4 regions of the Paraburkholderia sp. 22098 genome follow, and region 4 is predicted to be linked to each of the others. Evidence: riboswitches for the same ligand, from Rfam matches in the RefSeq annotation. Region 4 holds a riboswitch; each other region holds the start of a gene.
What was found. A riboswitch is a leader RNA that binds a small molecule or an ion and turns the genes downstream of it on or off. The one in region 4 is predicted to bind cobalamin.

Region 1 (4,198 bases), on a different contig from region 4:
CCGGACACATCGCCGGTTGATCCGTGCGCCTTCAACCTAGGGGAATTGCAGCGCAAGAGTCGGAGTGCGCGGCCTGAAAGACGCGCTTACACTCAATCATCGTTCGAAAATCGCTGAGGGAGACTCTGATGAATACGGTGGCGAAAAATGTCCGCGCCCAATCGCCGGAACAGGATCGAAAAACTGAATCGAAGCCGTTGCAGAGCCGCAATCATGCAAGTTCACTGACGGCGCGCATCGAGACGACTGATTGGTTTCACGTCGAAGAAGAACTGAACGGCTATGGCTGCGCGATGCTGCACGGGCTGCTTGACGCGCGCGAATGCGATGCCCTCACTGCGCTGTATCCCCGAGAGGACTTGTACCGCAGTCGCGTAGTGATGGCGCGGCATGGCTTCGGCCGTGGCGAATACAAGTATTTCTCGTATCCGTTGCCGCCGCTGATCGCACAGTTGCGCCGCGAGTTGTATCCGCATCTCGTGCCGGTGGCGAATCGTTGGAACGAGGTGATGGACATCGGCATCCGCTATCCGGGCGCACACACCGAGTTTATCGAACGCTGCCACGCTGCGGGCCAGACGCGCCCGACACCCCTAATGCTGCAGTACATGACCGACGACTATAACTGTCTGCATCAGGATCTTTACGGCGAGCACGTGTTTCCGCTACAGGTTGCAATTCTGCTGTCGGAACCCGGCGAGGATTTCACCGGCGGCGAATTCGTGATGACCGAGCAGCGTCCGCGAATGCAGTCACGCGCGGAAGTCGTGCCGCTGCGCAAGGGAGATGCCGTGGTGTTCGCGGTTCATCATCGGCCGGTGCAAGGCACGCGTGGTGTATATCGCGTGAATTTGCGGCACGGAGTGAGCCGTTTGAGATCGGGACAGAGGCATACGTTGGGAGTTATTTTTCATGATGCGATGGCGTCGTCGTCCGATGGCGTGGTCAATATGTAGTTGTTGAGCGTGCTCGCGATTGGCGGCGGTGACAGGGCCAAAAAATCACACCCGACAATTCCCAGCCCGTGTCATACCACCGCGCGCGCTCAACACCCACAGCCTTAACCACTCACGCAGCCAGCCGCTCAGCGCAAGCCGCCAGAAGACCTCAAGCCGACCGGGTCGCTGTGCGATTCCCGACACGCATGAACGCACTCCGCTCGACGATCGCGCCGAACAGCAGCCCGATCGTCGCCCACATGATCGCCTGCATGCCGAGTGCAGCCACACGGAATTTCCACAGCAGCGCCGCGGGAAAACCGGCCGGCGTTTCGTCGATCACGGGCATCGACATCTGCACCGCGGCAATGATGGCGATGAACACAAGTCCGGCCACGATCGAGCCGTTCCATGCGCCAAGTTTCATTGCCGCGCGGCGCCGGACCTTCAGCGAAAAAACCATCGCGGTCAGCGAGATGGCGATCATCAGAAAAAACAGGCCTGTGCGCGTTCCGATTGTCTCCGGGTCGCCGACCGCTGGCGGGTTCGCCGGATACTTGATGTTGGGAACGATCACCAGTGCGACGAAAGCGCCGAGGGCAAGCCACGCCGACAACGCACGCGCGCTCATCGCCCCCACTCGTCCGTACGCATAGGCAAACACCAGAGAGAACAGTCCGCCGAATGCCGCGCCGTAGGTCACTACGCCGGTCAGCAATCCCAATCCGGCTTGCGTATCGCGACTGACCAACTCCTGCTCATGCGCTTGCTCGTGCGCGTCCGCACCCGCAGCCGCACCGGCGTGCTCATGCTCATGCATTGCGCCGGCTCCGTCCCCGGCATTCTCTTCGAAGGCTATCGCCTGATTGACCTGCGGCTCGCCCGCCACTCGCGCAAACGCGAACGTGAGCAGCCCCGCGGCGATGCCTGCAAGCATCCCGCGCAACAACAACTTACCGACCATGTTCTGCTCCGTTAGTGGCAGGGAAAGCCGAGCAGATGGCGGCCGTCGTGCACGAACTCATGCACGTACATGCCAGGCACTAAAGACGTGGCGCCCTGTTCCGCACCGACGAAATACAGCGCGAGCAGCAGCAGCAATCCTCCGAACACGGCCCAAGGCAGCAGTTCACGCAACGGAATCGGCGTGGGCTGAATGGCGGGCTGGCCGGCGGAATCGAAAACAGCTTCAGTCATGATGGACATCTCCTGGGGTAGCGCGCCCCGTAGTCGATTGCAGAGGAATGATGCGAAGCTCAGGTCTGGCTTTCGGCTTGTGATGCCGATTACAGTGGCGCGACCGCGCCGGGCTTTCACCGGCTTCCGCGCTTCGCAGTGCGGCTATTCTACGCGCTAAACTTCCGCGCCAGCTATCACACAGCGACACGAGCGCATATTGACGGGAACTCAAAAATGAACCTGCGGCTGTTACTGGTCAGCCATGCGCCAACCGCGGCCATGCGCGCGGGCCGCTTTCCCGCCGACGATCCGCTCGACGCTCGCGGCCTCGGCGAGGCGCAAGCAGCGCGAGTGCGCCTGTCGTTTGCCGACAATGCAAGCGCATTCGTCAGCCCCGCCGCCTGCGCGCGCGAAACGGCCTTGGCGCTCGGCCTCGCTGCGAAGGTGGACACCGCGCTTTCGGATGTCGACTACGGCACGTGGCGCGGCCAACGCCTCAACGATCTTGCCGCGCACGCGCCAGACGCACTGGCAGCCTGGACGCACGACCCCGACGCCGCCCCTCACGGCGGCGAATCGTTCAGCCAGGTGGTGAAGCGGATCGGCGAATGGCTCGACGCAATAGACGTCGCGCCGGATGGCGCGTCGCACGCCGTCCACGATGTGGTCGCCGTGACGCATGCGCCGCTGGTCCGCGCGGCGATCGTCCATGTGTTGGGCACATCGCCAGCGGTGTTTTCGTGCATTGAAATCCCACCGCTCGCGGTCGTCGAACTGCAGCGCTCGCAACGACGGGGCTGGACATGGCGGCCGACGTCGTCGTGACCTTGCCGGAACAACCAAGGCTTATTCGTCCGATACCGACAGCCGCGCCGCCCACACGAACTGACACGGCGCTGATCACGCTTTCCGCCGCCGCACACGCGCCAACCACGGTCTTTTCGCAATAGGCATGCAACTTGCATTCTGGCGATACCGGCTGACGGACCAGGCCAATTATTCGATGCTATAACCACGCTATGTCAAAAGACGCTGCCACTCACAAGCCTACCCGCCTTTGCTCAGGAATCGAGGGAATCGATAACATCCTGGGAGGCGGCCTCACCCCACACCGCATGTACCTGGTGGAGGGCGCGCCGGGAACGGGTAAAACCACCCTGGCGTTGCAATTTTTACTTCAGGGCGCTGAGGAAGGCCAGGCAGGTCTGTACATTACGCTCTCCGAGACTCGTTCGGAGCTCATCTCGGTAGCTGACAGCCACGGCTGGGATTTGAGCCAGTTCCATATCCTGGAACTGGTCTCCGACGAAGGTCTGGATCCGCAATTCGAGCAGACGGTGCTGCATCCGGCTGAGGTCGAACTCGGCGAAACGGTGCGAAACGTCATCCAGCAGGTCGACGAGATCAAGCCTGTGCGGATCGTGCTCGACAGTCTGTCCGAGTTGCGCCTGCTTTCGCAGAACGCACTGCGCTACCGGCGGCAAATCCTCGCGTTGAAACGCTATTTCGCCACGCGCGCATGCACGGTCTTGCTGCTCGACGACAATACGTCCGACCCGGGCGACGTGCAATTGCACAGCATCGCTCACGGCGTGATCGCGCTCGACAACGTCGTGCACGACTACGGCGGCAATCGCCGGCGCTTGCGCATTGCCAAGATGCGCGGCATCAAGTTCCGCGAGGGATACCACGACTTCACGCTCGACACCGGCGGCATCCATGTCTATCCGCGCCTCGTCGCGGCCGAACATCACGCCAAATTCGATACACATGTGGTGAGCACGGGCACTGGAGGCCTCGACGCGCTGCTGGGCGGCGGACTGATACCCGGCACCAACGCGCTCCTGATCGGCCCTTCGGGTGTCGGCAAGACCACCACCGTGGTTTCGTGCCTGATTGCGGCTCTCGAACGTGGCGAACGCTGTGTCTACTATGTCTTCGACGAAACGCTGGTCACCCTTGTCGCGCGTTGCGCGACGGTCGGCATGAATCTGCAGCCCTATGTGGACAACGGACTATTGACGCTGCGTCAGATCGATCCCGCCGAGATCTCGCCCGGCGAGTTCGCGAGCGACGTTCGC
Region 2 (4,198 bases), on a different contig from region 4:
GCGGACCGCTCACGATCCACTCACCGCCCACGCGCCATCCTGCGATACTGCGATTCACCGTCAGCGACGCGAAACGCCGCGCTCGCCGCACGAGGTCGGTATCATTGTCGAGGTCGACCGGGTTTTGCAGCGTCACCGACGCGCGCACGTCGGTCTTACCTACATGGCCGCTCCACGATCCTTCGAGTCCTTGCACTTTTGCATGGCCCACGTTTTCGGCCAGATAGATCCCCGGCGTCACCTGCTCATAGTCGATCAGATTCGAATAACGCGTCTGGAAAGCACTCAAACGCATCACACCGAGCGCATTGGATGCGTACTGCAACGCTGCTTCGATCGAATGACTGCGCTCCGGCTGGATGGACGGATTCCCGCTCAGCGGATAGTACAGATCGTCGAAGCTCGGCGCGCGAAACGAACTGGAATAGCTTGCGCTTAGCTTCCAGCGCGACGTGATGTCGAAGCCATAGCCGAGATAGTAACTGTTCGCTCCGCCGAAATCGGAGTACTGGTCGCGCCGCAGGTTAGCCTGTATCTGGTTGCGCCCGAAGCGTGCCGTATAACCGGCGAAGCCCGAGTCGACATGACGAGTGGGCGCGGCAAACGTATCGGAGTCGAGACTCTGGTCCAGATGCTCGTAGCCGACCTGCAGTTTCTGCTGCGCGGCCAGCGCGAAATCGTTTTGCCAGGTGTACTGTCGATTGTCGGTGTCGAAGCGGCCGTTATACAGACCGTTGGTGTTCGACACGCTGCGGTCGTCGCCTTGCGCAACGATGAAGTGCGTGGTCCACCAGTCGGTTAGCTTGCCGTTAGCGAAGGCGGACAACTGACGCACTTTCGTGTACAGATTGTTCAGATCGGTCGGCTCGCCGTACGCATTGTCGTAGCTGTTGTTGCCGTTCGACTGCAGATAGCGGACGCCCGCGTCCCAGTTGTCGGTGAACTTATGGCGCAGCGAAGCGGAGATGCTCTCGTTCAGATAGCCGTTCGCATTGGGGTTCGCATTCGGCGCCTCACGAGGATTGAGCGCGGAAAAACCGTCGTCCTTCGAACGCGCGAGCGAGATGTTGAAGGTCGTGCGGCCGTCCATATCCAACGCGCCGTTCGCGCCTACCTGTTGTGTCTGCGTGTGGTAGCTGCCGTAGCCCACGGAAAAATTGAAACGCGGCGGATGATTGCCGCCGTCTTTCGTGAACACCTGGACCACGCCTCCGATCGCGCCCGAGCCATACAAGGCCGACACGTTGCCGTTCACTACTTCGACGTGGTCGACCTGATCGAGCGGAATCTGCGCGATTTGCGCGGTGCCGAGACTCACGGAATCGACGCGCACACCGTCGATGAGAATCAGCGATTGCGTCGACGACGCGCCGCGCAGATACAGGCTTGCTGTCGAACCGGGGCCACCTGTGCGCGAGATCTGCGCGCCGGGCGCGAGTTGCAGCAGACCCGGCAGATCGGTTGCGGTGGTATCGGCAATGTCCTGCTGATCGAATAGCGACGTTTGCGGAATCGTGTCGGCGAGCGCTTGAGGTCCGCGCTCGGCGGTGACGACGACGGGCGACAAAACAGCAGGTGATGATTCGGCGATGGCGACGGATACAGCGCTCGTAGCGACCGGTGCGACTGCAACCGACGGCGCAGGCGAACTGTCGGCGGCTTGCGCATGCGCGAGCTGCGGCAGCCCTGCAAACGCGAGCAGCGCCGCGCGGGCGATAGGGGACAGCATGAGTGAAGTTTCCCGTGGATGGCGTGCGCGGCCCGCTTCCCCGCAGGCCGTCGCGTAACGAGGCGCGAGCGCTTTTGACTTCATTTCGCGGGCGCGCGCCTCTCCCTCTGGCCGGTATCCGGGCTGACGACGCTCGATCCCGCCTTCCCACGCGTGACGCGCAGTGGCACACTCGCATGTTGAACTGGAACACGCGATGGGGATCGAACTGCAAACGCGAACTGCAAAGCACGAAGTGCAAAGCGAATGCGGTCGCTTACCGTTGCGGGGGCAGCGCAGGTTCGCGCGTTCAGGTGAACGGCGCGCCCTGCTTCCCGTTTAACTGCACGCGCAATGAATTGCGCGCGCGGGCACCAGAGTGCGGCCAGTGTATGAGCGGCCTCGGGGCCAGTCAAGAATGCGGGTCACGACAGCGATCATTCGGACAGGAGCAGAGTATTGTCCGACGCGATCTGTGACACACGAGTACTTTTTCATCTTCAGTCGAAAAAAGCCTGCATAAAGCGGTGTTGTTACGTCTCGAAACGAGACAAATGTCGGAACGTGCGGCATTCCGCGCTAAAATGCGAGGTCTTTAGAGGACGCAGCACATGCTCACCGAACTCGAAACACTCTCACAGAATATCGGCAAGCTGATAGCGATCAGCCAGCGCCACAACGAAGCGCGAGTTGCGCTTGAAGAGCAGCTCGCCCAGTCGCGCGCCGAGGCAGAAGCCACGCGCACGGAACTTGCCATGGTTCGCGAGGAACGCGATGCACTGCAAGCGGAGCGCGACGCGCTGTCGGCCAAGATCGACGACGCTCAAGTGCGGCTCAATGCGATCCTCGAAAAATTGCCGCGCGCTCGCGGGCACAACGAGCCGGACAACCAGCTCGATCTGCTCGAGCCCGCTCAGCATGAAGTCGAAGCGGAGAGCGACGCCACTCGCCATGGAGAAAATGCATGACCACCAAGCAGATCGAAGTATCGATTCTCGGCGTGCCCTATCGTCTCGCCTGCTCGCCGGAAACGGAAGGCGCGCTGCTTGAAGCAGTCGCACGAGTCGACGCCGAAATGTCGAAGATCCGCAACAACAGCAACGTGCGCGGCACGGATCGTATTGCTGTCATGGCCGCGCTGTCGCTGGCATCGGAACTGCTTAAGCTGCAATCGAGCGTGCGTCACGGAGAAGCATTTCCCGCTGAAGAAATCAGGCGTACAATGCATCAAATGAACGAACAACTGGGTACTGTGATCGAGCAGTACACCATGCAGTAAGCAGCAGGTTTGCAACGTGTCTGGAAGTAGAAGTGGCCGGTCTTCGGGTCGGCTGCAGATTCAACCAGGTGGCACACGTAGCAGCTGAGCAAAGCGCGTGAGAGCATGCACGAGCACACTCGGCAAACGTTTCACCTGAATGGTTTTAGCTTCATCGGTTTAGCTTCCCTGCCTGGTTCGCCAAGGTCATATATTCCTTGAACCAATGCCATGTGCACGGTTGCGGAAATTTGTAGCACGGGCGTGCGCGTCACTCTGTCTGATGTACCCGAAGTGCTGCTAACTGCGACCAATTCTGAACCCCCGGTTCAGGATGCCGGCCTAGCGGCCAAGGCGGGGACCTTATTTGGAACGGCATCGGACTACTGTCCGGTGCCGTTTTTGTTTGGGCTCCGGCTTTTCCAACCTTAACGTTCCTTTCGATTCATGCGCTACTGGCTAATGAAGTCCGAACCGGACGAAGCAAGCATCGACCATCTTGCCAACGCACCGCACCGTACGTTGCCGTGGACCGGCGTGCGCAACTATCAGGCGCGCAACTTCATGCGCGACGCGATGCTGGTCGGCGACGGCGTGCTGTTCTATCACTCGAGTTGTCCCGAGCCTGGCATCGCCGGGATCGCCGAGGTAGCGTCTACCGCTTACCCGGACCCGACTCAGTTCGACAAGAAGAGTCCTTACTACGATCCTAAGTCGTCGCAGGAAGCGCCGCGCTGGCTGCTCGTCGACGTGGTCTTCAAGAAGAAGATTCCGTTGATTCCGCTCGCCGCATTGCGCGAGCACGACGAGCTGAAAGACATGCGCGTGCTGGCGAGAGGCAACCGTCTGTCCATCACGCCGGTCACCGAAGCCGAGTGGCGCTTCATCACGAAGCGACTCGCCTGAGTTCGCCGATGCTTGCTGCAACGGCGCCACGAACGATGTCGCTCACCGCTGCTCATCGCACCGTGAAATTGGGGAACCAAGCTCAGGTTACAAGCGCCTAACGCACTTGCAAACGGACTACCAACGGCGCACACAGCGCCGTGCCGTTGCATCGCGCCTGCCGGATCGTGCGCAATCCTGTTCAAGCAAGGAGTTCCACACAGATGAAAAACACCGCACGTGCACTCGCTTTCGCGCTCGTCTGCGCCGCGCCTGCAGCCCTCGTGCTCACGCCCGCTATGGCACGCGCGCAGAGCGTCGCGCCCTATCAACCGGCCGGCGTGCTG
Region 3 (4,198 bases), on a different contig from region 4:
CGCAGTGCCTTTAGCGTGATGAGTTCCGGATCTCCTGGACCGACACCGAGTCCATATAGACGCCCTGCACGTTGTTGCGCCGTCATTTATTCGATCTCCGTTGCGAGCGCGTTGACAGCGGCCGCAGCCATCGCGCTGCCGCCGCGCCGGCCATGCACGACGACATACGGCACGCCACGGCTATTCTCTGCGAGCATCGCTTTCGATTCCGCCGCGCCGACAAAGCCGACCGGAAAGCCCAGAATCAGCGCGGGCTTCGGCGCACCGGCGTCGAGCATATCGAGCAGATGGAAGAGGGCAGTCGGCGCATTGCCGATCACGACGACGCTGCCGCCCAGATGCGGGCGCCACAATTCGAGCGCGGCGGCGGAACGCGTATTGCCGAGTTCGCGGGCGAGTGCAGGCACTCGTTCATGGGTGAGCGTGCAGATCACGTCGTTGTTCACCGGCAACCGCGCGCGCGTGATGCCTTGCGCCACCATGCCGGCGTCGCAGAGAATCGGCGCGCCTTGCGCGAGCGCCGTGCGGCCTGCTGTGCCGGCATGTTCGGAGAACGCGAGATCGTCGATCACATCGACCATCCCGCACGCGTGGATCACGCGCACCGCGAGTTTTTCGAGGTCGGCAGGAATGCGCGACAGGTCGGCTTCGGCGCGGATCGTCGCGAAAGACTGGCGATAGATCTCCTGACCGTCGCGAATGTAATCAAGCATCGGTGTCACTCATGTGTCGCTTCGAACAAGGCGCGCGATCGTGTCGGCGGCCTGTTCGACTGTCAGTTGGCGCGCGACGCATCGACCGAAGCCGGGGCCCTGGTCGCGTCGAAAAAGGTCGTACATGCCGGGCGCCGCGGCGAGCATCGTAAACGGCGCGCAATGCGCGGCAGCACATGAGCGCGGGCATCCGCTCAAATGCACGTCGACGCCGGCGGGCAGGCGCTTCGCGAGATCCAATGCGTCGGCTTTGGTATCCGCGAGGCTTTTCGCGCAGCCAGTGGAACCGGCGCACGCGATCAGGTGTGTGATGGCTTCGGCGCAATCGCATGCGAGGCCCAGCGCGTTCAGCGCGGCAAGCACAACGGGCACTGAGAGCGTCCGGATATCGGGCAGCAGCACGCTTTGCCACGGCGTGATGCGCAGCGTGCCGTCGCCATGTTGTTGCGCGAGCGCGGCGAGGCCGTGCAGCGTGGTCGCATCGATACGGCCGAGCGGCGGTTGACCGCCGGCATGCCATGTATCCGCGGCGCGTTGCGCATGTGCGCCGAGGCGCAGCGAGGCATCGGCAGTGGTGCTGCGACGCCAGCCGGCGAGCGTCGCGTCGCGTGTCAATGGAAAATCCATGTAGGTTTGCGCCTGCTGCAATATTGCGTCCGCCGAATGCGTGTCGAGCAGATGACGCATACGCGTGGCGTCGGCAGCGGCAAGATCTAGAAACGTATGCAGCAGCGCGCGCACGAGCGCCGGAACTTGCGACGGCAGCACCGAGGCCAGCGCGCCTGTCGCATCCGCATGCGATCTTTCGGACGAGTTCGCAGCGTTGCCTGATGACGATGGTGACTTCCCGCCGATGTGCGTGTTTGCGCTCGCGTTTGCATCCACGGTCGGGCAGCCTGCGAGCCCGAACACGAAGCGCGCCGCACCGGCCGAATCTTGTGCTGCCGCGAGCCACACGTCATGCGGGTGGTCCACTCTCGCGAGCCGCTCGCCGCCGTCGAGCAACAACGCGAATTTCGGCGATAGCGCCGCAAAACGCGGTTCACTTTGCAATAGCGTGAGAAGGGCGGTGCACAGAGGTCTGGTGTCGAACAGTGCGCACGGGTCGCGTCCGGCAGCGGGGCTGATCATGACGTTGCGCACGTCGTCAGCGGCGGCGGCATCGAGGGCGTGCGCTTTTCGATCGTGACCGTGATCGCGATCGTGACGGTGATCGTCTTCGGCGGAATCGGTCGGCGCTCTATCGCCCATTCTTTCAGAGCCGCTTGCAGCGCCCGGTCCGAGCCCCGCATCAATCAGCTTGGCGACCAGCGCACCTTCATGTCCGGCCCGAACACCGCGCAATTGCAGATTCGCGCGATTCGTCAGTTCGATCACACCCGCCGTATGCTGCGCGCTCGCGTTGGCGATCGCCTCGGCCTGAGCCGCGCTCAATTCGCCGCCTGGCAGCTTGATCCGGCAAATCCCGCCGTCGCGCGCCGCCACGATCCGCAGCAGGCCCGGACACGCCGAGGGCCGCAGCGCAGATGCCGCGTCGGGCAAGACAGTGGAGGGCGAAGCTGGATTCAAGACGGACACCGGGTTAGCGTCGCGCGACGGCCCGAGCAAGCGGTCAAAACGGCATTGCTGCGGCATCGGTACACCCCGCCCGATGTTGGCTGGCACGAACAGTCTGGCCGGCAGGTCTCCTGGCTGGCAGGTCGTCGTCCGCCGCGGCCTTCCCGGTTTAACCAGTGGCGCCAAGCGCAGGCGGACTCGCTGCATACAGTTGCGGGGGCAGCCACAGCGGCAATCTTCCCGCTGTGTTCCCTGTTAGGCCCCGAAGGGCACCGGCGGCTGTATTATGCCTTTTTTCGGATAGCACAACGAGGCTGGACGCTTTGACCGGCGTGGCGCAGTGCATTGTTTGAGATACAAAATGAGGAAGGGTGCATGTCGGCGTGGCTGACGGTAGTGGGCATTGGCGACGACGGCTTCGCCGGTTTGGGGCGGCCCGCACGGCGTGCGTTGCTCGAGGCGTCGGTGATTTACGGCGGCGAACGTCATCTGTCGATGTTGCCCGCGCGGCTGGCCGCGCGGCGCGCCGAGTGGCCGCGCCCATTCGATCTCGCGCCGCTTCTGGCCGAGCGCGGCGGCCCCGTTTGCGTGCTGGCGAGCGGCGATCCGATGCTGTTCGGCGTCGGCGCGACGCTGGCTCGACAGTTGCCGCCCAGCGAACTGCGCGTGTTGCCCGCGCCGTCATCGTTATCGCTCGCGGCGGCGCGCCTCGGCTGGCCGTTGCAGGATGTGGCCACGGTGTCGGTGGTTGGGCGGCCGTTGCCCACGCTGAACGCTTATTTGCATGACCGCGCGCGCGTGTTCGTGCTCAGCGCGGACGGGCGCACACCCGCCGCGCTTGCCGACCTGCTGAGCGCGCGAGGTTTCGGCGCAACGCGGATGACCGTGTTCGAACACCTTGGCGGCGACGATGAGCGGCGCATCGACGGCCGTGCGGATCAATGGTCCCCGGGCGATGTCGCCGCGCTGAACCTGGTCGCGCTCGAATGCCGCGCCACCGAAGGCGCGCCGCGCCTGCCGCTCACCTGCGGCCTGCCCGACGACGCGTTCCGTCACGACGGCCAGCTCACCAAACGCGATGTGCGAGCGATCACGCTCGCGCGACTCGCACCGACGCCCGGCGAATTGTTGTGGGACGTGGGTGCGGGCAGCGGCTCGATCGGCATCGAGTGGATGCGCGCGCATCCGACTTGCCGGGCGATCGCCATCGAAGGGCACGCTGAGCGTCAGCGCTTCATCGAGCACAATCGCGATGCGTTGGGCGTGCCGGGCTTGCAACTCGTAGCGGCCCGCGCGCCGCAAGCGCTCGAAGGGTTGGCCGCGCCGCATGCGGTGTTTATCGGCGGCGGCGTGACGGTGCCCGGCGTGCTCGAAGCGTGCTGGGACAATTTGCGCGACGGCGGCCGGCTGGTCGCGAACGCGGTCACGCTGCAAGGCGAGGCGGCGCTCGCCGCATGGCGTGACAAACATGGCGGCACGCTCACGCGAATTGCGCTTGCGGACGCTCAGCCGCTCGGTGGCTTCGATACGTGGCGGCAAGCGCTGCCGATCACCTTGTACGATGTGGTGAAGCGTTGCGCTGCCGATGGTGTCCATAGTGTTGCCGATAACACCAACGCTGCTTCATCGGCGTGACGCTCATGCGCGACGAAACGCCTGAACAACCCGCACCGCTGCGCAGCGGCTACACGACCGGCAGTTGTGCAACCGCCACGTCGCTGGCGGCCGCGCGTCTGCTGCTCGCGGGTGTGGTCAGCGAGGTGGCCGAAATCGTGTTGCCCAAGGGCCAGCATGTGCCGATGCCGCTCGTCTTCTGCCGGTTGACCGATGACGGCGCCGAAGCGGGCACGATCAAGGATGCCGGCGACGATCCCGATGTCACGCACGGCGCCGTGGTGTTCGCGCGCGTGCGTCTGGTCCCTGAGCCA
Region 4 (4,198 bases):
ATCTCGTCCGCCGATGTATGCAGGCGGCAACCGATGCCCACGCTAAGCGTTTTCATTTCGCGTCCGGCGAAGATGCCGCATCTGATGAGCTTGCCGCGGCGGCACGCGCGAGCGCGAGCGACGCCACGCCGCCTATCACCACGATCGCAGGCGAGCCGAGTCCCGCGCGCGCGACGGCATCGGCGAATTCGCCAAGCCTCGAAAGCGCATGGCGTTGCTCGGGACGCGTAGCCGATTCGATCGCCGCACACGGCGTGTCGGCGCGCATGCCGGCTGCGAGCAATGCGCTGACGATATCGTTCAGCCGCCGCATGCCCATGTAGATGACGAGGGTCATGTGAGTGGCGGCGAGCGCCCCCCAATCCGGCTCGCTGCTGCCCGCGCCGTGGCCGGTCACGAATATCACGCCTTGCGCGTGATCGCGGTGTGTAACCGGAATGCCGATAGCTGCGGGCGCCGCGATTCCGGCTGTGATCCCGCTGACGATCTCTACCTCGATTCCGGCCGCATGCAGCGCCTGCTGCTCTTCGCCGCCTCTGCCGAATACGAACGGATCGCCGCCCTTGAGTCGCGCGACGCTGCGCCCAGCATGCAGATGCTCGAGCATTTGCGCGACGATGCCTTCTTGCGGCGTCGACGGATGACCGCCGCGTTTGCCGACGTAAACAATGGACGCGTCGGCGCGCGCAAATTGCAGCACGTCAGGATTCACGAGATCGTCGACGAGTATCACGTCGGCTTGTGCGAGGGCGCGCGTTGCCTTCAACGTCATCAGTTCGACGTCGCCGGGCCCTGCGCCGATCAGCCACGCGCGTGTCATCGCGCCTCGCTAACCGTGCACGGCAACGACGTTGCGCGCCCCGCCGGCATGCGCCATGCAGTGCGGCGCGCGAACGGGCCCAGGTGATTGGAGATCGAAGTCATTCAAGCGGTGTCTTCACGCACGACGGCACGCGCGGGTGCGAACCCGGCTGCCTCGCCGTGCTTCAGCGCCTTCACATCCGTCCCTCGCGGATTCCGGCTGCCGGCGGCGTGACGTCGAGAAACGCACGGCCGCCTCCGCATCTGGCCGGTATCCGGGCTGGCGGCCTCACGCGCTTTGCCTTCCCGCCCGCATTCGTTCGAATGTATCGGACAGTGGCATCGAAAACGCATGCGCGGCGCAGCATGAACATTGCACCGCAGGTCGCTTACCGTTGCGGGGACAGCACAGGTTGAGCGCGGGAGCGCTGCCTGTTTCCCGTTTAACTGCACACGCGAATGCATGTGCGGGCACCAAACGCGCGCATACGATAGCACACGAGAAGCCCGTGCGATAAGCGCGCCGGGCCCGCGTTTCCTTGACGGCGCCAGACGGTCGGCCTAAACTCGCACGCACTTCTGGTGCTCGTGTGCGCGCTCGTGCGCATGCAGTTAAACGGGAAACAGGGCGCCCGCCTGTCACGGTTTGGGTCAACCTGTGCTGCCCCCGCAACGGTAAGCGAAAAGTGACGTCACGGCGGTTTGCGTGGTGTCGCAGTGCCGGCTTCGGTGTCCACGCGCAAGGCCGCGTGGGCATATCACCACTGGGCGAGAAATCACTCGTCCGGGAAGGGGAAGCGGCGCTTTCGCCAGCCCGGATACCGGCCGGAACACGAAGGGCGAACGTCGCGGGGATGCGGCGCTGCGCTCATGCCCTCACACCCGTTTTCTGCGTTTTTCCTGTTGTAGCAAGGCCGTCGTTCATGCCCGAGGCACGCGCTGGACCTCATGCGTGCGGACTACGCCGGCCGGCGCCTGCAACTACTGGGATGGACCTCACGATGCAAACTCAAATGCGCAAGATCCCCGTCACCATCGTCACGGGCTTTCTCGGCAGCGGCAAGACCACTCTGTTGCGGCACATTCTTCAGCACGCAGGCGGCAAGCGCATCGCGGTGATCGTCAACGAGTTCGGCGAACTCGGTATCGACGGCGAAATCCTGAAGGGTTGCGGCATCGGTTGCGACGAGAACGGTGTCGAAACGGAAGGGCAATTGTATGAACTCGCGAACGGGTGCCTCTGCTGCACCGTGCAGGAGGAGTTTTTTCCGGTGATGGAAAAGCTCGTCGAGCGCCGTGAGCAGATCGACCACGTGCTGATCGAGACATCGGGTCTCGCGTTGCCGAAGCCTCTCGTACAGGCGTTCAACTGGCCGCAGATCAAAAACAGTTTCACCGTCGATGCGGTGATTACCGTGGTCGACGGCCCCGCTGCCGCGAGCGGCCAGTTCGCGGAAAACCCGCTCGCTGTCGACGCGCAGCGCAAAGCCGATCCGAATCTGGATCATGAATCGCCGCTGCACGAATTGTTCGAAGATCAGTTGGCTTCAGCCGATCTGGTGATTCTGAACAAAACAGATCTGCTCGATGAGGCTCGTCAGAACGCGGTCGAAGCCGTGATCCGCGAGGAGATTCCGCCGCAAGTGAAGGTCGTGCGCGCGCACATGGGGCAGCTCGATCTGCACACGCTGTTCGGGCTCGAAGCCGCATCGGAAGAAACGATTCACTTGCGCCACGACCATCACGGCTCGGCGGACGATGCGGATCATCACCACGATGAATTCGATTCGGTAGTGGTGCATGCAAACGTGCTGTCGCGTGACGCGGTAATCGCCGCACTGCAAGCGCTTGTTCAGAGCAACACGATCTACCGTGTAAAGGGTTTCGCGGCGTTGCCGGGCGCTGCAATGCGTCTCGTGATTCAGGGCGTGGGCCGGCGCTTCGACAGCTATTTCGATCGGCGCTGGCAACCCGGCGAGGCGGGCGAAAGCCGCTTCGTGCTGATCGGTGAAGACCTCGATCAAGCCGCGCTGCAGCGCGCGTTCGACGCGGCGCTGGGCGTGTCGAACGCCCAGGTGCCGGGCGTCGCAGCGCAACAGGCGTAAGCGCACATGCATCTGCTGCGCACCACGCCGGGCGGTTTCGTCGACGATACGCAAGGCGTGATCCGTATCGATCAGCGGCCTGCGGATATCGTCGTGCTCAGTTCTGCGGACACCACGTTGTCGCTGCTGGCAAGCGTGTTTCCTCGTCTCGGCGACGGCTTTCCGAGCGTGCGCCTCGCGAACGTGACGTATCTGCGGCAACCGGCGTCGGTGGATTTCTACGTCGAAGATGTGCTGCAACACGCGCGCGTCGTCGTAGTCGATCATCTTGGCGGCGAAGCGTATTGGCCGTACGGTATCGAACAGGTCGTCGCGCTAGCGGAGCGCAAACAGCAAACGCTCGCGATGTTTTCGGGCGATCTGCAGGAAGATCCCAATCTGCTTGCGCGCAGCACCGCGGACGCGGATCTGTGCCATCAGTTGTGGCGTTATTTGCGGGAAGGCGGTCCCCAGAATGCGGAGGCGTTTCTGCGCTGCATCGCGTATCGCGCGCTCGGTTGGGGACACGAGCCTGGGCCGCCCCGCGCGTTGCCGGCCGCGTCGCTTTACCATCCACAACGCGACACGCCGACAATCGCCGACTGGCAAGCGCGCTGGCGGCACGATGCGCCCGTCGCGGCGATACTGTTCTACAAGGCGCATCTTCAGGCGGCCAACACAGCGGTGTTCGACGCGCTGATCGAAGCGCTCGACGCACAAGGCGTGAACCCGCTGCCAATCGCGATTACGTCGTTGAAAGACGCGATGAGTCGCGAAGTCGTACAGTCGTTGTGCGCGCAACATAACGCGGCGCTCGTACTCAACACGACTGCGTTCGCCGCGTCCGCGATCGATGATCCCGAACCGCTCGCGCTCGCCGGCGACGCGCCTGTGCTTCAGGTGATTCTGAGCGGCGGCAACCGCGAGGACTGGCTCAAGGACAATCAGGGCCTGAATTCGCGCGACATCGCCATGCATATCGCGCTGCCCGAAGTGGACGGGCGCATCATCACGCGCGCGATCAGTTTCAAGGGACTCGCGTATCGCTGTCCGCATACGGAAGTCGACGTGGTGCGTTATCAGCCCGATCACGAACGCGTGAATTTTATTGCCGGGTTGAGCCGCCGCTGGTGCCGCCTGCGCTCGCTCGACAACGCGGACAAGAAACTCGCGCTGATTCTCGCCAACTATCCGATGAGCGAGGGTCGCATTGGGAATGGCGTCGGACTGGATACGCCGGCGTCGGTGGTCGGCATTCTGTCGATGTTGCGCGACGAAGGTTATCGCGTGGCAGCCGTGCCCGATAACGGCGA

Region 1: linked by a shared signal. The riboswitch ahead of ACTJLB_RS15910 (CbtB domain-containing protein) and the one ahead of cobW (cobalamin biosynthesis protein CobW) in region 4 are both predicted to bind cobalamin.
Region 2: linked by a shared signal. The riboswitch ahead of ACTJLB_RS11660 (TonB-dependent receptor domain-containing protein) and the one ahead of cobW (cobalamin biosynthesis protein CobW) in region 4 are both predicted to bind cobalamin.
Region 3: linked by a shared signal. The riboswitch ahead of ACTJLB_RS17835 (precorrin-3B synthase) and the one ahead of cobW (cobalamin biosynthesis protein CobW) in region 4 are both predicted to bind cobalamin.

The regions. Positions count from the first base shown of each region.
Region 1 covers NZ_JBQEPV010000006.1:434,115-438,312, reverse strand. Annotated here, with positions in the region: gene ACTJLB_RS15920 (2OG-Fe(II) oxygenase) at 129-956, shown strand; gene ACTJLB_RS15915 (CbtA family protein) at 1,108-1,902, opposite strand; gene ACTJLB_RS15910 (CbtB domain-containing protein) at 1,914-2,135, opposite strand; adenosylcobalamin (AdoCbl) riboswitch at 2,187-2,273, opposite strand; gene ACTJLB_RS15905 (histidine phosphatase family protein) at 2,352-2,942, shown strand; gene ACTJLB_RS15900 (ATPase domain-containing protein) at 3,137-4,198, shown strand, end outside.
Region 2 covers NZ_JBQEPV010000004.1:539,317-543,514, forward strand. Annotated here, with positions in the region: gene ACTJLB_RS11660 (TonB-dependent receptor domain-containing protein) at 1-1,729, opposite strand, end outside; cobalamin riboswitch at 1,822-2,102, opposite strand; gene ACTJLB_RS11665 (ATPase) at 2,320-2,676, shown strand; gene ACTJLB_RS11670 (cell division protein ZapA) at 2,673-2,987, shown strand; RNA gene ssrS (6S RNA) at 3,150-3,331, shown strand; gene ACTJLB_RS11680 (EVE domain-containing protein) at 3,414-3,872, shown strand; gene ACTJLB_RS11685 (SIMPL domain-containing protein) at 4,076-4,198, shown strand, end outside.
Region 3 covers NZ_JBQEPV010000008.1:9,791-13,988, reverse strand. Annotated here, with positions in the region: gene ACTJLB_RS17845 (precorrin-2 C(20)-methyltransferase) at 1-86, opposite strand, end outside; gene ACTJLB_RS17840 (precorrin-8X methylmutase) at 87-713, opposite strand; gene ACTJLB_RS17835 (precorrin-3B synthase) at 723-2,291, opposite strand; cobalamin riboswitch at 2,375-2,560, opposite strand; gene cbiE (precorrin-6y C5,15-methyltransferase (decarboxylating) subunit CbiE) at 2,646-3,905, shown strand; gene ACTJLB_RS17825 (cobalt-precorrin-5B (C(1))-methyltransferase) at 3,911-4,198, shown strand, end outside.
Region 4 covers NZ_JBQEPV010000011.1:5,717-9,914, reverse strand. Annotated here, with positions in the region: gene ACTJLB_RS22550 (cobalamin biosynthesis protein) at 1-56, opposite strand, end outside; gene cobA (uroporphyrinogen-III C-methyltransferase) at 53-820, opposite strand; cobalamin riboswitch at 1,051-1,295, opposite strand; cobalamin riboswitch at 1,365-1,645, shown strand; gene cobW (cobalamin biosynthesis protein CobW) at 1,803-2,906, shown strand; gene cobN (cobaltochelatase subunit CobN) at 2,913-4,198, shown strand, end outside.